3 regions of the Serratia sp. FDAARGOS_506 genome follow, and region 2 is predicted to be linked to each of the others. Evidence: predicted binding sites of a transcription regulator. Region 2 holds the regulator's gene; each other region holds the start of a gene.
What was found. The regulator LexA, encoded in region 2, represses DNA repair genes until DNA is damaged. The targets are predictions, from matches to a motif close to TNCTGTATGTACATACAGNA.

Region 1 (7,047 bases), 2.1 Mb from region 2:
GCGAATTCGTCGACCATCACCACGATGTACGGCTCTTTCTCCAGCACCGGCGGCGTGATGTCCATGCTGTCGGTCGGTTTCCAGAACGGATCCGGGATCGGGCGCCCCATCGCTTCGGCCTGATCGACACGCTCGTTGTAGCCGGCCAGGTTACGTACGCCCAGGGCCGACATCAGCTTGTAGCGGCGTTCCATTTCACCCACGCACCAACGCAGCGCATTGGCGGCGTCTTTCATGTCGGTGACCACATCGGTCAACAGGTGCGGAATGCCTTCGTAAACCGACAGCTCCAGCATTTTCGGGTCGATCATGATAAAGCGCACTTCTTTCGGCGTGGCTTTATACAGGATGCTCAGGATCATGGCGTTGACCCCGACCGACTTACCGGAACCGGTGGTACCGGCGACCAGCAAGTGCGGCATTTTGCCCAGATCGGCCACCACCGGTTCCCCGGAGATGTCTTTACCCAATACGATGGACAGCGGCGACGGGTTGTCACGGAAGGCCGGGCAATCCAGCACTTCGCGCAGATACACCGTTTGACGCTTGGCGTTCGGCAGTTCCAGACCGACGTAAGGCTTACCGGGGATCACTTCCACTACGCGCACCGCCGAAGTCGACAGCGAGCGCGCCAGATCGCGCGACAGGTTGGAAATGCGCGCCGCTTTAACGCCCGGCGCCAAATCCAGCTCGAAGCGGGTGATCACCGGCCCCGGCAGGATGTCCACCACGTCGGCTTTCACGCGGTAATCGGCCAGGCTGGCCTCCACCAGGCGCGCCTTCTGTTCCAACGCGAAGGAATCGACCGGTTCCACCTCTCTCGGCGCTTCGGTCAGCAGATCCAGCGTCGGCAGCGGCGTGGTCGGTTTCTGCAACGGTAGATCGTTGCGCATCAGGAACGGATGAATCAGGCTATCCATCGCCGGATGTTGTTCGGCCTGGGGTTGCTGAGACTGCTGCTGCACCGGTTGCTGATGCTGCTGATATTGCTGCGGCGACGGCTGTTGATACTGCTGTTGCTGCGGCTGCGGCTGCTGCGGCTGCTGCGGCTGCTGTTGATACCGCTGCTGAGGTTGGGCTGCCGGCGCTGCAGGCTCAAACTGTCCGAACGGCACGTCGTCCTCTTGCTCGCTTTGCTGTTCAATGCGCTCTTCAAGCTGAGGCGACAGCGTGAACATTGGCTCGCTCGGGCCATCGTCCACCAGATCCGCCATCGGCGAGAAGCTGAAAGCATTGCGGGTATCGACCGGGCTGGCAGCCGGCGCCTGCGGGGCCGGTTCTTGCTGGCCGTAGCGCGCCTGCTGCTGCTCGGCGAACGCCTGGCGCAGCGTGGCCTCTTGCAGCGCCTCTTCGTCGTCCTGTTGATAGCCTTCGCCGTAACGTTGGCTTTGCTGTTCGGCAAACGCCTTACTCAGCTCGGCTTCCTGCAGGGCGCTTTCGTCATCTTGCTCCGGCGCGTAGCTTTCGCCGTAGCGTTGGCTTTGCTGCTCGGCAAACGCCTGACGCAACGCAGCTTCCTGCAGCGCCTCTTCTTCCTGCGGGCTCACCGCCGTCGGCTGCTGAGGCTCCGCTTCGGCCTGTCGCTGTTCCTGCTCGGCGGCACGCTGCGAAGGCAGCTTGATGCCGTAAGAAGCCAGTTCGCGACGAGTCGGGATTCGCACCGGATTCGGCCGCGGCAGCTCAGGGCCAATGCCCTGCTTAACCTGCGGGTTACCGTCGCTGGTGGCCGTGAAGGCCGGCATGAAGGTCGCCGCTGCGGCGCCCGCAGCGGCAGTTGCTGCCGCATCCAGCTGTGGCTTGGCGCCGGTGGCGCTGAAACCACCTGCTCCGCTGGCGTCGGCGCTGTCGCGCTGCGCGGCGGTAAAATCAAAGGGAGAACGCGCCGGCTGCGGCGATGCAGCTGGCTCTTGCCAATTGCCCAGGCGCGGCTCATCGTCGTCCTGATAAGGATCGACAGGGCGCGTCGCCTTAGGCGCTGGCGTTTCTTCCGGAATTTCGAAGGAGTACAGCGGCGGCGTGGCGTCTTGCGCCGGTGCGCTTACCGGGTGCTGATTGACCGAAGCCGGCGCGGCTGGTGCCAGCGTCACCGACGGCGCCTGAGCGGCGATCGGTGCAGCAACCGGCTCGTGGATCTCTGCCGTCACCACCGGTGCAGGCGAAGCCGCAGGCGCGATTGACGCGGCGTCGGCTTCAACCTCGCCATCGTCGGCACGCAGGCCGCTGAGCAACGGATCGGCGGCGTCTTCTGCCGCCGCTTTCGCGCTTTCGGTGACCGAAGGCGCGGAGAACAGCACGTCGTCATCGGCGGCTGCTGCCCCGGCGGCGGTCGCGGCAACCGCTGCGGCGGCACCCTTCCCTGCCTGCTCAGGCTCGTCGTCAACGTAACGCTCGTCATCCTCGAAATAGCGTTCTTCGCGGCGCGAGCGATTGGTCATCACCGTTGCGACGCCCAATACCGCCCCGCCGATCTTCTCGGCGATCACCAGCCAGGACCAGCCGGTAAACAGCGTCAGCCCCGCTGCCCACACGCACAGCAACGCCAGCGTGGCGCCGATGCCGTTGAACCACGGCAACATGGCGTTGCTCAGCAGGCTGCCGATCACGCCGCCGGAAGCGAAGTAATAGAGATCGTCAACGTTCAGCGCCGCCAGCCCACAGGAGGTGAGCACTAACGCCAGGGTGCCGATCAGGCGCAGGGAGAGCGCGAAATAGTCGATATAGTCTCTGTTGCCGCGTTGGCGATAGGCCGCCCAGCACAGAACCAGCATGATCGGCGGTATCGCGTAGGCGAGTACCCCGAAGGTGAAGAACAGCGTGTCGGCCAACCAGGCCCCAACACCGCCGCCCAGATTGTGAATCGGCTCATGCCACGCGGTCTGCGACCAGCTTGGGTCAGACGGGTTGAAACTGACCAGCGCAGCCATGAGGTAAACGGCAAAAATTGCTACCACGATCAGCACAGCTTCCAGCAAACGCCGGCCACTGCTGAGTCTTTTCAGGGTAACTTCTTTATCTTCTGTATATTCCTGGCTCAAGAAAGGCTCTCCAGGTTCCTGTTAGCTGACATAGCAACAGCGCCGAGAAGCTTCCCCGGCGCCGAAACTGTATGAATAAACAGGAGTGTAACCAATTTAATCAGGTTTTGCACCTGTACCTTACCGTGTTTTGATAACCAGACGGTTACTCTGTTTCACTTCTTCCATTACTACGTAGGTACGGGTGTCATTGACCCCCGGCAAACGCAGCAAGGTTTCGCCCAACAGCTTGCGGTAAGCCGACATGTCCGGTACGCGCGTTTTCAACAGGTAGTCGAAATCACCGGAAACCAGATGACACTCCTGAATCTCTTCAAGCTTCTGCACTGCCGAGTTGAATTGCTCAAACACATCCGGCGCGCCACGGTTCAGCGTGATCTCCACGAAAACCAGCAGGGACGCATCCAGATAATGCGGGTTGAGCAATGCGGTATAGCCATGGATGAAACCCTGGCGCTCGAGACGGCGCACGCGTTCTAAACATGGTGTCGGGGATAACCCCACGCGCTTCGAAAGCTCGACGTTCGAAATACGCCCATCCTTCTGCAGTTCATTCAGGATGTTGCGGTCGATACGGTCAAGATCTTTACCCGGGCGTTTCTTGTTGTCTGCCATTATTATTGTCTCTCTTATTTTCTTCCGTGCACTTGCCACACCCTAGCCAACGTCAATGTGTAAGGGTTCGTTCCAAGCGAAGACCCGATGCCTGTCATATGCTTCTTCACTACCATCATTCCACGCCGCGCAGCCTGTCTGTCCAACCCCGCGCGACGCCAGTAACGACGTTTAGGTCGAGAAAAAATCAGCAAACGCTTGCGCGCCCTGCTCCGCACATCCACCGCGCATTGCCGCTTCGCGGCGCAAATACGTACGATTTGCTGGTGTTACGGGGATAATTTCTTCTTCCTATGATGTTTTCGCAAATGCGCAGCGGATTGTCAAAGTAAAAGAAGCAAAATCAGAACAACGTACCGTCATGAAAAGTCTGCATCCCATTTTTGGTTATGAATCGCTGCCAGATAAACCCCGGTGGGAAGCGGCTGAGGTTGCAGAATGCGCCGTTTTTGCACGGTTGGCGCTTCGGTAACCGAATGCGGCTTTGATAAGCTAAATTTCTGCGTTTGCCGTACGATTTGCCGACAGCGGGTGCATTAATAGGCGACAACTATCATACAAATCGTTAACAACGTCGCCCGGCGCTTTTTTTACTGCGCCATTTTCCCTACAATCGGCTTCATTATCCGCCATTGTGGAATAAAGAGGTTATTCATGGGCACGGCTAAACATAGCAAATTACTGATTCTGGGTTCCGGCCCGGCCGGTTACACCGCCGCCGTCTACGCGGCGCGCGCCAACCTGAACCCGGTGCTGATCACCGGTCTGGAACAAGGTGGCCAGCTGACCACCACTACCGAAGTCGAAAACTGGCCGGGCGACGCCGAAGGCCTGACCGGTCCGGCGCTGATGGAGCGCATGCGCGAGCACGCGGAGAAGTTCCAGACTGAAATCGTCTTCGATCACATCAACAGCGTCGATCTGCAGCAGCGTCCGTTCCGCCTGTTCGGCGACAGCGGTGAATACAGCTGCGACGCGCTGATCATCGCGACCGGTGCCTCCGCCCGCTACCTTGGCCTGCCTTCCGAAGACGCCTTCAAGGGCAAAGGCGTTTCCGCCTGTGCGACCTGCGACGGTTTCTTCTACCGCAACCAGAAAGTCGCGGTGGTCGGCGGCGGCAACACTGCCGTTGAAGAAGCGCTGTATCTGTCCAACATCGCCGCCGAGGTTCATCTGATCCACCGCCGCGACAGCTTCCGTTCAGAGAAGATTCTGATCGACCGGCTGATGGAGAAAGTAAAAAGCGGCAACATCGTGCTGCACACCGACCATACGCTGGACGAGGTGCTGGGCGATGAAATGGGCGTCACCGGTGTGCGTATCCGCAGCACCAAAGCGGAAAACGAAACCCGTGAACTGGAACTGGCCGGCGTGTTCATCGCCATCGGCCACAGCCCGAACACCGGTATCTTCGGCGGCCAGCTGGAGTTGGAAAACGGCTACATCAAGGTGCAGTCCGGCATTCACGGCAATGCGACCCAAACCACCATTCCCGGCGTTTTCGCCGCAGGCGACGTGATGGATCACATCTACCGCCAGGCGATCACCTCTGCCGGTACCGGTTGTATGGCGGCGCTGGACGCAGAACGTTACCTGGACGGCATCGCCGGCGCAGAAGTCTGCTAAGGCTTTCTCGCCACCAGTAAAAAGCGGCTCTCGGGCCGCTTTTTTTGTCCCTTTCTTCTGCGCTCCCCCAATCACGTCTGTTATAGCAACATTTGGCCGCTTTATTATTTTCAGTCTGCCGGGTGACGAGGTAACATGAAACCTCGCTTGTTTGTCGCCGATTGCGTCAAACACTATTATTTAACAGTACGTTAACCCAGCCCGTAACAAACGGGCGCCGGCGACGCAGACGCATATCTGATGAAAAAAACCAGACAGCAACAGTTAACCCGTTGGCTTAAAACCCAGAGTTCGTTAGCGCAGCGTTGGCTGCGCCTTTCCATGCTGTTGGGGCTGTTCAGCGGCCTGCTGATCGTGGCGCAGGCGTGGCTGCTGGCCAGCCTGCTGCACGCCCTGATCATCGAACAGACCCCGCGCGAACAGCTGATCCCTTCGTTTATCTGGCTGGCTGCCACGTTCGCGCTGCGGGCGCTGTTGAGCTGGCTGCGGGAGCGAGTCGGCTTCCTGTGTGGGCAGGTGATCCGCCAGCGTATGCGCCAGCAGGTACTGGATAAGCTCCAGCAGCTCGGCCCGGCCTGGATCCAGGGCAAACCGGCGGGCAGCTGGGCCAGCATCATCGTCGAGCAGATCGAGGATATGCAGGACTATTACTCGCGCTATCTGCCACAGATGTATCTGGCGGTCTTCATCCCACTACTGATCCTAATTGCCGTCTTCCCAATCAATTGGGCCGCAGGCGTCATTCTACTGGCGACCGCGCCGCTGATCCCGCTGTTCATGGCGCTGGTCGGCATGGGAGCCGCCGACGCCAACCGCCGCAATTTCGTGGCGCTGGCGCGATTGAGCGGCAACTTCCTCGACCGCCTGCGCGGCCTGGATACCCTACGGCTGTTTGACCGCGCGCAGGCCGAAACCGCGCAGATCGCCAAATCCTCTGAAGACTTCCGCAGCCGTACCATGGAAGTACTGCGTATGGCCTTCCTCTCTTCCGGCGTGCTGGAGTTCTTCGCTTCGATCTCCATCGCCGTGGTGGCGGTTTACTTCGGCTTTTCCTATCTCGGCGAACTTAACTTCGGCAGCTACGGCCTCGGCGTAACGCTGTTTTCCGGTTTTCTGGTGTTAATTCTGGCGCCGGAATTTTTCCAACCGCTGCGCGATCTCGGCACCTTCTATCATGCCAAAGCACAGGCAGTCGGTGCGGCGGAAGCGCTGGAAACCTTCCTCAGTGCCGAAGGCGAGCAGATGGGCAACGGCACGCGGCAACTGCCCGCCGATCAACCGCTGACGCTGCAGGCGAACGCGTTGGAAATCCTGTCGCCGAACGGCGTGCTGCTGGCCGGGCCGCTGAGTTTCACTCTTCAACCACAGCAGCGCGTGGCGCTGGTCGGGTTAAGTGGCGCCGGTAAAAGCTCGCTGCTAAACCTGCTGCTCGGCTTCCTGCCTTATCGCGGCTCGTTGACCGTCAACGGCATTGAGCTGCGTGAACTGTCCGCCGAAACCTGGCGCCAGCAGCTGAGCTGGGTCGGCCAGAACCCGCACCTGCCGGCACAAACCCTGCGCGCCAATATCCTGCTGGGCTGCCCGCAGGCCGACGAAGTGCAGCTGCAGCAGGCGGTGGAACACGCTTACGTCAGCGAACTGCTCCCTTATCTGCCGCAGGGGCTCGACACCGAAGTGGGCGACAATGCCGCTCGCCTGTCGGTCGGCCAGGCGCAGCGCGTGGCGGTCGCCCGGGCGCTGATCGGCCCGCGCCGCCTGCTGCTGCTGGATG
Region 2 (7,047 bases):
CAGCGAAACGGTATTGGAGAAACGCACGAAGCTGTCGCGGCCGAGCCACAGCACGGCAAAGAATTTCTGCACGCCGTTCAACAGACGCAGGTGCGGCGTGCCGTGGCCTTCGCGGCCCGGCGAGCGGCCGAACATCACCGAAACCGGCAGCATCTGAATGTCGAGATCCGGGTTGCTGCGGTGCAGATCCAGATAGTCGTGGAACAGCTTTACCGACTCTTCTTTCGGGGTGTAATAGCGGAACACGCGCGGGCCGTCGTGAATGAACACGTAGCTCGGTAGCACGGTGCCGTCGATCTCCAGCGAGTTGAGCGGATCGGGCAGATCCTGCGCCAGGCACTGGGTGCGCAGCGTCAGCAAATCCGCCTTGGAATTGTAAGGCAAAACATACAAAATCGGCCGTGAGGGATCCAACCCTAGCTCGGTAACCGGATCTGAAGGGATGACCTTACTTCTTACCAACAATTTAAGTGGTAAATTCAATATTTTATAATAAATTTTACGCCAACCTGACATAACAACGTGAAGCCTCTTGTTAGCAATGCGCCGCAAGCATACCAGAAACCGGGTAGCAGATCTGTGGTGTTCGAAAACCGAGAGCCGTCAGCGCGGACTGTTCTAGACTCTTTTTATTATGACCGACCTCTGAGAAAGGCACGAAAACATGGCAAACCAAGCAACCGGACTGACCCGCATCATCAAGGCCGCCGGCTATTCCTATAAAGGGCTTTCCGCCGCCTGGCAGCACGAAGCGGCTTTCCGCCAGGAACTGGTGGTCACCGTTCTGGCTATCATACTGGCTGTCTGGCTGGATGTGGGTGCGATAGCGCGCATTTTATTGATCGGATCGGTAGCGCTGGTGATGATCGTCGAGATCCTGAACAGCGCGATCGAGGCGGTGGTGGATCGCATCGGCAGCGAACATCACGAGCTGTCCGGCCGGGCCAAAGACATGGGGTCGGCGGCGGTGTCGCTGGCGATCGTGCTGGCGCTGTTCGTTTGGGGCACGGTCTTGTGGCAGCGTTTCGGCTGACGCAAAGCGCCTACTGACTGATTTTTATTTATTCTTTGGTTCCCAATCTGCGCTTACCTGTATATACTCACAGCAAGACTGTATAAACAAACAGGGGGCGGAATGAAAGCACTAACTACCAGACAGCAAGAGGTCTACGATCTGATTCGCGATCATATTTCGCAAACGGGCATGCCGCCAACGCGTGCCGAGATCGCGATGCGTCTGGGGTTCCGCTCACCTAACGCCGCCGAAGAACACCTGAAGGCGCTGGCACGCAAAGGCGTGATCGAAATCGTCTCCGGTGCCTCGCGCGGTATCCGCCTGCTGATGGAAGAAGAAGAAGGGCTGCCGCTGATCGGCCGCGTCGCCGCCGGCGAGCCGCTGCTGGCGCAGCAGCACATTGAAGGGCACTACCAGGTGGATCCTTCCCTGTTTAAACCGAGCGCCGATTTCCTGCTGCGGGTGAACGGCATGTCGATGCGTGACATCGGCATTCTGGACGGCGATCTGCTGGCGGTGCACAAGACGCAAGACGTGCGCAACGGCCAGGTCGTGGTGGCGCGCATCGAAGATGAAGTCACGGTCAAACGTCTGAAGAAGCACGGCAACGTGGTTGAACTGCTACCGGAGAACAACGAATTCCAACCGATCGTGGTCGATCTGCGTCAGCAGAATTTCACTATCGAAGGGCTGGCGGTGGGGGTGATTCGCAACGGCGACTGGATTTAATCGCCGCGCCCTCAGTGCCTCCCTGTATCAATCGCCCCTGTTCTGGGGCGTTTTTGTTTCTGACTTTGCCCTTTTCGTCACTGCTACGGGAAACATCTCATCATGCGCTTGATTTCCGCCTTTACCAGCGATACCGATAAAGCCCTGTGGCGCCTGGCCCTGCCGATGATTTTCTCCAATATCACCGTGCCGCTGCTCGGGCTGGTGGATACCGCGGTGATCGGCCACCTAGACAGCCCGATCTACCTGGGGGGCGTTGCGATTGGCGCGGTGGCGACCAGCTTCCTGTTCATGCTGCTGTTGTTCCTGCGCATGAGCACCACCGGCCTGGCGGCGCAGGCGCTGGGGGCACAGAACCCGCAGGCGCTGGCGCGCGCCTTTATGCAACCGCTGCTGCTGGCGCTGCTGGCCGGGGTGGCGATCGTCCTGTTGCGCTATCCGCTGATCGAACTGGCGCTGCGGATCGTCGGTGGCAATGGCGAGGTGCTGGAACAGGCGCGGCGTTTTCTTGAGATCCGTTGGCTGAGCGCGCCGGCGGCGCTGGCTAATCTGGTGCTGCTGGGCTGGCTGCTCGGCGTGCAGTACGTGCGTGCGCCGGTGATCCTGCTGATCGTCGGCAACCTGCTGAACATCGTGCTGGATATCTGGCTGGTGATGGGCCTGGGCTGGAACGTGCGGGGGGCGGCGGCGGCCACCGCCATCGCCGAATACGCCACGCTGCTGCTCGGCCTGTGGCTGGCATGGCGGGTGATGCGCCTGCGCGGTATTACCCTGCCGATGCTGCGCCAGGCCTGGCGTGGCGATCTGCGTCGGCTGCTGGCGCTTAACCGCGACATCATGCTGCGTTCACTGTTGTTGCAACTGTGCTTTGCGTCGCTGACCATTTTCGGTGCTCGTCTGGGAAGCGACGTAGTGGCGGTCAATGCGGTATTGATGAATTTGCTGACGTTCACCGCCTATGCGCTCGATGGTTTCGCTTATGCGGTGGAGGCCCATTCGGGCCATGCCTATGGTGCTCGAGACGATAGCCAACTGCGTAAAGTATGGCACGCAGCCTGCAGGCAGGCAGGGCTGGTCGCGTTGGCCTTCGGCCTGGTGTATGCCGTTACCGGCCAGCAGATCGTGGCAGCGTTGACCTCCTTGCCGGAGCTGCGTGCATTAGCCGCCCACTATTTACCGTGGCAGGTCATTTTGCCGCTGGTCGGGGTGTGGTGCTATTTGCTGGATGGCATGTTTATCGGTGCTACGCGCGGCGCCGAGATGCGTAACAGCATGGCGGTGGCTGCGGCGGGGTATGGCTTGGCACTGTTTAGCGTGCCGGTGCTGGGTAACCATGGACTCTGGCTGGCACTGGCGGTGTTTTTGGCGTTACGCGGCCTGGCGTTGGGCTGGATTTGGCACCGTCATCAGGTACGCGGCAGCTGGTTTGCTGCACGCTAGAATGGACGCTTTGCCGGTTTATTTATTAATTTATTTTATGTTTTTGTTCATGTTTGCTTACATGTTTACAGCGCCGGCTTGCTCTCCTTAGTTCGTTGTTTGTTGGCGTTTTTTGTTTTTATTTTGTTTGTTAATGGTTTTTTATTCTGTGTATTGGCTTTTTTATTTCCGTTTTTAACTAGAATGAATCATGTGGCTGGTAAATGAAAGGGGGCGATGCTTCTTAAGGTGAAGGGGGCATCGGCCAGAAAAATTTCTGGTTAATCCCGGCCGGCGACAGGGATCACTGATTCACCACAGGTTAACGGAGAGACTATGAATAAAGATCAAGCCGACGGTAACTGGAAGCAGATTAAAGGCAAAGTGAAGGAAAAATGGGGCAAGCTGACCGATGACGATCTGACGGTCATCGAAGGGAAACGCGAACAGCTGGTCGGCAAAATTCAGGAGCGCTACGGTTACCAGAAAGAGGCGGCCGAGAAAGAGGTGAAAGCCTGGGAAGATCACACCAAACACCGCTGGTAATCTGCAGGGCCGCCATTGAAGGCGGCTTGCACAGCGCAGGCCGGCGTCGCCCCCATTCTCTGGCGCTCCGGCTACAGGTACAGGGAGGTACCTGACTTCGTATTACTTCTTCTTGATGGCGATGCTGTGATCGTGTTCTGCGCAGTCATGCTTGCTGTCGCACGCCTCAACCTCCACGCAGCCTGCGCACAGGCCATGCGCTTCCACCACGCTGTGTCGCAGCGCAAACCCCGCTTCCTGCGCCAGCTTCTGCAGTGTTTCTTCTACGCCTTCGGTGGTGCGCTCGGTCACCTGGCCGCAGCGGTCGCAGATAAACAGTGCGGACGTGTGCATCGGCTGTTCGAAGTGGTGGCACAGCACGTAGCTGTTGGCGGACTCGACTCTATGGATAAACCCTTGCTCCAGCAGAAAATCCAGCGCGCGATAGACCGTCGGCGGCTTGGCCTGCGGTTCGGCGACGCGCAGCAGATCGAGCAGGTCATAAGCGCTGATGGCACCGGGTTGCTGAGTCATCAGACGCAGCACTTCCAGCCGTTGCGGCGTCAATCGCACATTGCGTTGCTGGCAGAGGCGTTCTGCCTGCGCCAACAGCTTTTCCTGGGTGGTTGAGTTCATCGCAAATATCCCGGTACGTAAAAAAGCCGATTTTACCATGATTACGGCGAATCGCCGAGAGTTGCCCCCTTTTCCCCTGAGGATAGCGCAGGGAAAGGCGTGTTGTGCGCACTAAAAGAGAGATACATCACAACTTTTCCCCTCCGCCGGGCGGCAAATCAACGTTGTTGGTTTTAGCGCTGGAGAGCAGCGGGCGAGAGCGGTATAACGCGCTTCATCCGCGTGATGAGCAGGAGCCTTGTGCGATGACGGAAAGAGAGAAGCTGTTAAGCGGCCTGGAGTACAACAGCCGCGATGAAGAACTGATAGCTATGTACCATCGGGCGAGGGCGGTGACCAAACGGCTGGGCGATCTGGATTCGCATCAGGCGGACGAGAAAAACCGTCTGCTCGGGGAGTTGTTTGGCGCCTGGGGCGAGGCAAGCTGGATTGAAACGCCGTTCTGGTGCGACTACGGGCAGCATGTCCGCATCGGCAAAAACTGTTTTATCAACGTCAATGCGGTGTTCCTCGACTGCAATACCATCACCATCGGCGACAACACGCTGATCGGCCCCAACGTGCAAATCTACACGCCGAGTCATCCGCTGAAGGCCGGCGAACGCTTTACCGGCGACCCGGCCTTTCCTTTCCGCACCTCGGCACAGCCGGTGTCCATCGGCAGCAACGTGTGGATCGGCGGTAACGTGGTGATCTTGCCGGGAGTGACCATCGGTGACGGCACAACTATCGGCGCGGGAAGCATAGTGACCGATGACATTCCGGCCAATGTGCTGGCGCTGGGGCAGCCGTGCCGGGTTATCCGCGCGTTGGAATAGGGCGCTCTACACGGTCGGCGGCCTGCGTTTATCGGCGAGTGCGGCGCACGGGGGGAGGATGGTTTTCTTTACGGTGCGAATCGTCGGTTTGCCGCTGCCGGTCATCGGCCAATGCCAGACGTGCGGCCGCCAGGCGGCTCATGACGGTGCCGATCGGCACCGCCAGCACGTTCGCCGCTTCCCGGTAGGACAGCCCTTCGATATACACCAGAAACAGCGCGTTGCGCTGAGCCGGTGGAAGCCGTCTTACGCGCTGCATCACTTCATTGAGCCAGACCGGCTGTTCATCGTTGTCCGCATTGCCCAGCTCTTCCGCCGCCATACAGCCTTGCCCTTGGCGAAGATGCTGGGCGCGAACTTCATTGATCCAGATGGAGTGCAAGATGGAAAACAACCAGCGATCCAGGTGTGAACCGGGGGTGAATTGCGCAGTGCGCTCCAGTGCACGCACGCAGGTCGCCTGCACCAGATCGTCGGCGATATCCCGCCGGTGCGAGAGCACCAGCGCATAGCGCCACAGGCGGGAGAGATAGTGGCTGAGTTCATCGCGTATCGCATTGCCGCTGATAGTCACCTCCGCAGGCGCGTCGGATCAAGATTCCGGTTGGTGAGCGATGGCCGCCGCCAGATCGCGGTACTCTTCGCATCCGGTGCCGCACAGCGACTGAATCACCTGCAGCTGCTGGCGTGCCAGATCGGGCCGGCCTTTTAGCATATAGGCTTCCCCCAGGTACTCGCGCACTTTAGGGTATTTCGGATCGAGGGCGACTGATTTTAAATAATAGCCGATCCCCTCATCGGTGTGGCCAAGTTTGCGCGTGGCGTAGCCGCGATAATTCAGTGCAACGGCGGTGTTGGGATCTTTCAATGTGTTGAGCACATCGAGCGCTTCCTGATAGCGGCCGCTTTTCGCCAACGCATAGGCATAATTGGTGCGGTCGGCGTCGCCGATTCTGCCGCCTTTATCCACCATGCAGGTCTGGGTTTTGCTGTCGTAGACCTGGCCTTTCGGACAGGTGGGCGGGGTTTGATTGCTGCCGTCGCCACCCATCGCCAGCGCCGCACCGGAAAACAGCAGACAGCCGGCTATCACCGACGACAGCAGGCGTTTAACGAAGCTTTTCATGGTCGTGTCCTCAAGGCTGAGGCGCCGTGCGCGCCCGTAACGAGATAACACTTGAACGAGTGAATCTATTCGCCTTACTCCCGCTTATTTACGCCGCCGGCAAGGCGGTTTTCCCAACGGCGCCGATTGTCGTTATAATAGCCGTTTGCGGCCGCGCGCCGTTCGTTGAACCCAGACAGACTCAGGTAGCCAGTAACTCAGCATGACGAAAGACAACCACGCCCCAACCTATGCCGCCAATCGTTTCTCCATCGCGCCAATGCTCGACTGGACCGATCGTCATTGCCGTTACTTCCACCGCCTGCTGACCAAGGAAACGCTGCTGTACACCGAAATGGTGACCACCGGCGCGATCATCCACGGCAAGGGCGACTACCTGGCCTACAGCGAAGAAGAGCATCCGGTGGCTCTGCAGCTGGGCGGTAGCGATCCGGCGGCATTGGCGCACTGTGCCAAACTGGCTGAGCAGCGCGGTTACGACGAGATTAACCTCAACGTCGGCTGCCCGTCCGATCGCGTGCAAAACGGCATGTTCGGCGCCTGTCTGATGGGGCAGGCGACGCTGGTCGCCGACTGCATCAAGGCGATGCGCGATGTGGTGTCGATCCCCGTGACGGTGAAGACCCGCATCGGCATCGACGATCAGGACAGCTACGCCTTCCTGTGCGACTTTATCCACACCGTCGCCGGGCGCGGCGAGTGCGACATGTTCACCATCCACGCGCGCAAGGCCTGGCTCTCCGGCCTTAGCCCGAAAGAGAACCGCGAAGTGCCGCCGC
Region 3 (7,047 bases), 700 kb from region 2:
GTACAGCCAGGTGATGCGGCCGCCCCAGCAGAAACCGGTGATCGCCAGCTTGCCGGCGTCGCCGCCATGGCGGATAGCCCAGTGCGCGGCGTGATCCAGATCCGACAGCACCTGACGATCCGGCACCTTGGTGACCAACTGCTGGAACAGCTCGCCGATATCGGTGTAGTCGTTGGCGTCGCCCTGGCGGAAATAGAGCTCGGGCGCGATCGCCAGATAGCCCTGCTTGGCCAGGCGACGGCACAGATCCTGAATATGTTCATGAACGCCGAAGATTTCTTGCACCACCAGGACGATGGGGAAGGGGCCGCTATGGTCGGCGGGCTTGGCGACGTAGGCCGGTAGCGCGTCGCCCTGAGAAGGGATGGTCGTTTGCCCGGCGTGGATGCCCTGTTCGTCGGTGATAATCGCGGAGGTGGCCAACGGCGCGGCGGCTGGGGCGAATCCACCCTGAGCCTGTTCTAATGTCATCACATGTTCGGTTTTCATTGCGGTCTCCGTGCAATAGAAAAAAGCGCTGAGATTAACTATAGGAAAGATTACCCATTATTGGCGCTGCGTGGAGCACTTTCAGACAAGTCGATAAAAAACGGCTAATTATCTGGCTTTGCGGCATTTTTAAGCGCTTTTTATCATGTTATTACGCGTTTTGGCCCGCGTAAGTGCCATAAGGTGCGTTAGAGGGCTTTTTTGTCCCTAAGCAACCGATAAGATGGGGTTATTTCGAATCGCTCAGCTAAATAGTTTCAGCCGGCAATCAACGGGCAGAGGGCGGCAAGATTTGTCGGCTAGACTGAGGTGGAGCGGTGCGTTCTGGATATGTCATTGTGTTTTTTGTGATAAAAATCACAAAAAATATGTAGCATGTAATTTGTTTCTCTTTTCATAGTGACTATCGTCACGAAATTAAGCGGCGATTTTCAGTAGAGTGCTTTTTTGTTCCTCCCAATAAACATGATCCATGAGGAGTCTCGTATGTCTCAGTCTGACGTTTTTCATCTCGGCCTCACCAAGAACGATTTACAAGGGGCCCAGCTTGCCATCGTGCCGGGCGATCCGCAGCGCGTAGAGAAGATTGCCAAGCTGATGGAAAATCCGGTGCATCTGGCCTCCCATCGTGAATTCACTACCTGGCGCGCGGAGCTGGACGGCAAGGCGGTGATCGTCTGCTCTACCGGTATCGGCGGCCCGTCTACCTCTATTGCGGTGGAAGAGCTGGCGCAGCTGGGCATTCGCACCTTCCTGCGCATCGGCACCACCGGCGCCATTCAGGCGAACATCAACGTCGGCGACGTGCTGGTCACCACGGCGGCGGTACGCCTCGACGGCGCCAGCCTGCACTTTGCGCCGATGGAGTTCCCGGCGGTCGCGGACTTCGCCTGCACCACCGCGCTGGTGGAAGCGGCCAAGGCCAGCGGTGCCACCACGCACATCGGCGTCACTGCCTCTTCCGATACCTTCTATCCGGGCCAGGAACGTTATGACACTTACTCTGGCCGCGTCGTTAGCCGTTTCAAAGGCTCGATGGAAGAGTGGCAGGCGATGGGCGTGATGAACTATGAAATGGAATCTGCCACGCTGCTGACCATGTGCGCCAGCCAGGGCCTGCGTGCCGGCATGGTGGCCGGGGTGATCGTCAACCGCACCCAGCAAGAGATCCCGAACGCCGAAACCATGAAAAACACCGAAAGCAAAGCGGTGCAGATCGTGGTAGACGCCGCCCGCCGCCTGTTGTAATTGCCTTCTCCCGACGGGCCGCCGACGCGGCCCGTTTTTCCATTCGCGGCGAATCTGTTACGGTGATACTCCTCAGCGCTGCGCCGATGGCTGCCGCGCGTTGTCATAACAAAAACAACGAGGACGTTTATGACCGCCCAGATCCTGCTTCATCCTTCGCTCGCGCCGCTCGACGGCGGCATCAATTTCCGCGACTTCGGCGGCAACGGCGTGGCCGACGGGCGCCGAATCAAGCGCGGCCTGCTGTTCCGCTCCGGCTCCCTCGAGCGGCTGACGGAAAACGACTGCGCCTTTCTCGCCGGCGTGCCGGTGCGCTCGGTGCTGGACTACCGCGATGCCGACGAGGTGCAGGCCAAGCCGGATATTTTGTGGAATGGCGCCGATTATCACCATGTGCCGGCCAACCCGCTGAGCAGCGAAGTCAACGCCAACCTGGAGAAGCTCACCAACGAGACGCTGGCCGCCTTCGACGCCCGCGCGTTCATGCTGGAGCTGTATCGCCGCCTGCCGTTCGGCAATGCGGCCTATCAGCGGCTGGCGCAGTTGTTGAGTAATCCTGGCGGCGGCGCCATCGTGCAGCACTGTGCGGTCGGCAAGGATCGCACCGGGGTCGGTTCGGCACTGGTGCTGTTCGCGCTGGGGGCCGACGAAGCGACGGTGCTGGAAGACTATCTGCTGACCGAAACCACGCTGGCCACTTTCCGCGAGCAGATGCTGGATCAGCTGTCCATCAAGCTGAATGCGGCGGCGCTGAAGCAATTCGCCTACGTGCTCAGCGCGCGCGAGGAGTTCCTGATGACGGCGTTGGGCTGCATCCGTCAGCAATACGGTTCCACCGACCGCTGGCTGGAAGCAGAATACGGCCTGGGCACAGCCCAGCGCGAAGCGCTGCAGGCGTTCTACCTCGAGTAAATCGCCGCGCGTTTAGCCGGGGTTTAACTCGCCCCGGCCTATCCTAGGCGGCGAATTATCGCGTATCAGGAGCCCCGCATTGAGCCTCAATGACGTTATCAACTGGGTCAGCGACGTCGTGCGTCAGCACGAAGGCTGGGCCATTCCCATCATCTTCTTCCTGGCGTTCGGCGAGTCGCTGGCGTTTTTGTCGCTGCTGCTGCCGGCCACGGTGATCCTGCTGGCGCTGGGTGCGTTGATCGGCGAAAGTGGCATCGCCTTTTGGCCGATTTGGGCCGCTGCCGCCGTCGGGGCGTTTTTCGGCGACTGGCTCTCTTACTGGATCGGCTATCACTATCAGGACCGCGTGGCGCACATGTGGCCGCTGTCGCGCAATCCGCAGCTGCTGACGCGCGGCCACGCGTTCTTTGAACGCTGGGGCGTGCTCGGTATTTTCATCGGCCGCTTCTTCGGCCCGCTGCGCGCCGTGGTGCCGCTGGTGGGCGGCATTTGCGGCATGCCGCAGCGTTATTTCCAGTTAGCCAACGTCACGTCGGCGATGATCTGGGCGTTCGGCATTCTGGCGCCGGGGGCATTCGGCATCAAGTGGCTCAGCCAGTGGCTGGGCTGATTTCTCGCTAAATTGCGCAGCGCCGCGCAATATTGTGCGCGGCGGGTAAAATCAGGCTGGACATCCATACAGGCTCCCCTTAACGTGACGGGCAATGGGCGTGCGAAACGCCGGAACGGCAAGGTGCAACAGGAGGCAGGGTGGATACCAGTCTGATTTATGGGATTGGCGGCGTAACGATCGGCATGCTGTTGGGGTGGTTGATCGCCAGTCTGCGGGTGCAACAGACGAATGCGCAGCATGAAACCGAGCTGCGGTTGCTGGAGCAAGCGTTGCAGCAGGCGCAGCAGGAAACGGCGGCGCGGCAGGAGGCTCTGCAGCGCCACGAGCAGCAGCTGCGGCAGAGCGAGCTGGAGCTGCGCAACCTGCACAGCCAGCTGGCGGCCGGGCATGAAAAGCTGCAACAGCTCAACCACTGGCGCAACGAGTGCGAACTGCTCAATCAGGAGCTGCGCGCTCAGCGCGAGGTCAACAGCGCACAAGAGGCTGAGCTGCGCGAAGTCACCATCCGTCTGGAAGAGACGCGCATGGCGGCGGAGGAGAAGCAGCGCCTGCTTATCAACAGCGAACAACGCCTCACCACCCAGTTTGAAAATCTCGCCAACCGCATTTTTGAACACAGCGGCCGCAAGGTGGACGAGCAAAATAAGCAAAGTTTGGATCGTTTGCTGCTGCCGCTGCGCGAACAGCTGGACGGTTTCCGCCGTCAGGTGCAGGACAGCTTTGGTCAGGAAGCGCGGGAGCGCCACACGCTGACGCACGAGATACGCAATCTGCAGCAGTTGAACGCGCAGATGGCACGCGAGGCCATCAACCTCACCAAGGCGCTCAAAGGCGACAACAAGACGCAGGGCAATTGGGGAGAGGTGGTGCTGAGCCGGGTGCTGGAGGCCTCCGGCCTGCGCGAAGGGCACGAGTATGAAACGCAGGTCAACGTGCGGGTGGATCACCAGAGCCGCATGCAGCCCGATGTCATCGTGCGTCTGCCGCAGGGCAAGGATGTGGTGATCGACGCCAAGATGTCGCTGATCGCCTACGAGCGCTATTTCAACGGCGAAGACGAGGTGGAGCGCGAGGCGGCGCTGAGCGAACATATCGCCTCGCTGCGCGGCCATATCCGCATGCTGGGCCGCAAGGACTATCAGCAGCTGCCGGGGCTGCGTTCGCTGGACTATGTGCTGATGTTCATTCCGGTCGAGCCCGCCTTCCTGCTGGCTATCGATCGCGAACCGGAGCTGATCAGCGAAGCGCTCAAGCACAACATCATGCTGGTCAGCCCGACCACGTTGCTGGTGGCGCTGCGCACCATCACCAACCTGTGGCGCTATGAGCATCAAAGCCAGAACGCCCAGCGCATCGCCGATCGCGCGGCGAAACTGTATGACAAGATGCGGCTGTTCGTGGACGATATGTCCGCACTGGGGCAGAGCCTGGATAAGGCGCAGGGCAGTTATCGTCAGGCGATGAACAAACTGAGCGAAGGCCGTGGTAATCTTATCGGCCAAATTGAAGGTTTCCGCGCGTTGGGGGTTGAGGTCAAACGGCCAATCAACCCGCTGCTGGCGCAGCAAGCCGGCGCGCAACACGATGAAGCGGAAGAGGCGAACGACGATGATGTCGCCGCGCTGCCGCAGACGAAAGATGATGACGATACCGCCGGGGAACCGGGCTTCGTTTCGCACGGTTGAGGCCGTGGCGAGGTGGGGTATTCCCCGGGCTTCTGGTACACTCATCCACACAAAATTGACTGAATAGCAGGCAGGACAATGGCAGATCAACCGCAGGAAACCACCGACTTCGGTTTTCGCACCGTCGCGAGAGACGAAAAACAAGCCATGGTGGCGGACGTTTTTCATTCGGTAGCGGCAAAGTATGACGTGATGAACGACCTGATGTCGTTCGGCATCCACCGTATCTGGAAGCGTTTCACCATTGACTGCAGCGGCGTGCGCCGTGGGCAGCGCGTGCTGGATCTGGCCGGCGGTACCGGCGACCTGGCCGCCAAGTTCTCCCGCATGGTCGGTGAACAGGGGCAGGTGGTACTGGCGGACATCAACGATTCGATGCTGAAGATGGGGCGCGAGAAGCTGCGCGATCGCGGTATCGTCGGCAACATCAATTACGTGCAGGCCAACGCCGAAGCGCTGCCGTTCCCGGACAACTACTTCGATTGCATCACCATTTCCTTTGGCCTGCGCAACGTCACCGATAAAGACAAAGCGCTGCGCTCGATGTTCCGCGTGCTGAAGCCGGGCGGCCGCCTGTTGGTGCTGGAATTCTCCAAGCCGCTGCTGGCGCCGCTGAGCAAGGCTTACGATGCCTACTCCTTCCACGTGTTGCCGAAGATCGGCGAGCTGGTGGTGAAAGATCCAGACAGCTACCGCTATCTGGCGGAGTCGATCCGCATGCACCCCGATCAGGAAACCCTGAAGGGCATGATGGGCAACGCCGGTTTTGAAAACGTCACCTATTTCAATCTGACCGGTGGGATTGTCGCCCTGCATCGCGGCTTCAAGTTCTGAGAGGGAGATGCCGATGCTGTTTACCCCTCTGCTGACCGGTGCGCTGGAAACCTCGCTGAATAATCTGCTGTTTCGCGATCGCAGTATGAAAGCCGCTCGCCAGCGCTTGGCGGGCAAGGTGCTGCGCATCGAACTGGAAGAGCTGGCCTCACCGCTGGTGCTGGTGTTCAGCGAATTGCGCGTGGACGTGCTGGGGCAGTCTGAAGACAGCGCCGATTGCACCGTGCGCAGCCGCATTCCCGCCTTACTGAGGCTGCGCGATCGCCAGCAGTTGCCGGTGCTGATGCGCAGCGGCGAATTGACGGTGGAAGGCGATATTCAGGTGGTGCAACAGCTGGTTGGTCTGCTCGATCTGGCTGAGTGGGATCCGGCGGAGTGGCTGGCGCCCTACATCGGCGATATCGCCGCTCAGGGTATTACGCAGGCGCTGGGAAAAGGCGCTTCGTTGCTGAAAGCCGGCTTTATGCGCCGGCAGCAGGACATGGCGGAGGCGTTGACGGAAGAGTGGCGCCTGGCGCCGGGGCCGCTGGAAGTGGTGTGGTTCAACGAAGAAGTTGATGCTCTCGCCCGCAGCGCGGAAGCGCTGTCTGCCCGCATGGACAAGTTGGAGGGCAAGCGATGACCCCAGGCGAACTGCGCCGTTTGTATTTTATCGTCCGCGTATTTCTCAGCTATGGGCTGGACGAACTGATCCCTAAAATGCGTTTGACGCTGCCGCTGCGCTTCGGCCGCCGGCTGCTGTTCTGGATGCCGAATCGGCACAAGGACAAGCCGCTGGGTGAACGCCTGCGGTTGGCGCTGCAGGAGCTGGGACCGGTCTGGATCAAGTTTGGCCAGATGATGTCGACCCGCCGCGATCTGTTTCCGCCGCAGATTGCCGATCAGCTGACGCTGTTGCAGGATCGGGTCGCGCCTTTCGACGGTGCGCTGGCGCGTAAACATATCGAGCTGGCGATGGGCGGCCCACTGGAAACCTGGTTCGACGATTTCGAGCAGCAGCCGCTGGCCTCTGCCTCGATCGCGCAGGTGCATACCGCGCGGTTGAAGACCACCGGCCAGGAAGTGGTGCTGAAGGTGATCCGTCCGGATATCGGGCCGATCATCAAGGCCGACGTGCGCCTGATGTACCGGTTGGCAGGCTGGGTGCCGAAGTTGTTGCCGGACGGCCGCCGTCTGCGCCCGCGCGAAGTGGTGCGTGAGTACGAGAAAACTCTGCTGGACGAACTGAACCTGCTGCGCGAAGCGGCTAACGCCATTCAGTTGCGC

Region 1: EGY12_RS15325 (DNA translocase FtsK 4TM domain-containing protein) is a predicted target of LexA. The motif match lies at 3,101-3,120, and genes of this name have one in related genera.
Region 3: rmuC (DNA recombination protein RmuC) is a predicted target of LexA. The motif match lies at 3,314-3,333, and genes of this name have one in related genera.

Annotation. Positions count from the first base shown of each region.
Region 1 covers NZ_CP033831.1:3,151,683-3,158,729, reverse strand. The annotation lists gene EGY12_RS15325 (DNA translocase FtsK 4TM domain-containing protein) at 1-3,035, opposite strand, end outside; gene lrp (leucine-responsive transcriptional regulator Lrp) at 3,156-3,650, opposite strand; gene trxB (thioredoxin-disulfide reductase) at 4,305-5,276, shown strand; gene cydD (cysteine/glutathione ABC transporter permease/ATP-binding protein CydD) at 5,517-7,047, shown strand, end outside.
Region 2 covers NZ_CP033831.1:1,029,121-1,036,167, reverse strand. The annotation lists gene plsB (glycerol-3-phosphate 1-O-acyltransferase PlsB) at 1-516, opposite strand, end outside; gene EGY12_RS05210 (diacylglycerol kinase) at 665-1,033, shown strand; gene lexA (transcriptional repressor LexA) at 1,136-1,744, shown strand; gene dinF (MATE family efflux transporter DinF) at 1,847-3,184, shown strand; gene EGY12_RS05195 (CsbD family protein) at 3,500-3,709, shown strand; gene zur (zinc uptake transcriptional repressor Zur) at 3,812-4,324, opposite strand; gene EGY12_RS05185 (sugar O-acetyltransferase) at 4,570-5,142, shown strand; gene EGY12_RS05180 (RNA polymerase sigma factor) at 5,171-5,716, opposite strand; gene EGY12_RS05175 (tetratricopeptide repeat protein) at 5,735-6,268, opposite strand; gene dusA (tRNA dihydrouridine(20/20a) synthase DusA) at 6,471-7,047, shown strand, end outside.
Region 3 covers NZ_CP033831.1:1,729,024-1,736,070, forward strand. The annotation lists gene EGY12_RS08405 (dienelactone hydrolase family protein) at 1-489, opposite strand, end outside; gene udp (uridine phosphorylase) at 976-1,737, shown strand; gene EGY12_RS08415 (tyrosine-protein phosphatase) at 1,867-2,649, shown strand; gene EGY12_RS08420 (DedA family protein) at 2,729-3,259, shown strand; gene rmuC (DNA recombination protein RmuC) at 3,400-4,947, shown strand; gene ubiE (bifunctional demethylmenaquinone methyltransferase/2-methoxy-6-polyprenyl-1,4-benzoquinol methylase UbiE) at 5,026-5,781, shown strand; gene EGY12_RS08435 (SCP2 domain-containing protein) at 5,795-6,403, shown strand; gene ubiB (ubiquinone biosynthesis regulatory protein kinase UbiB) at 6,400-7,047, shown strand, end outside.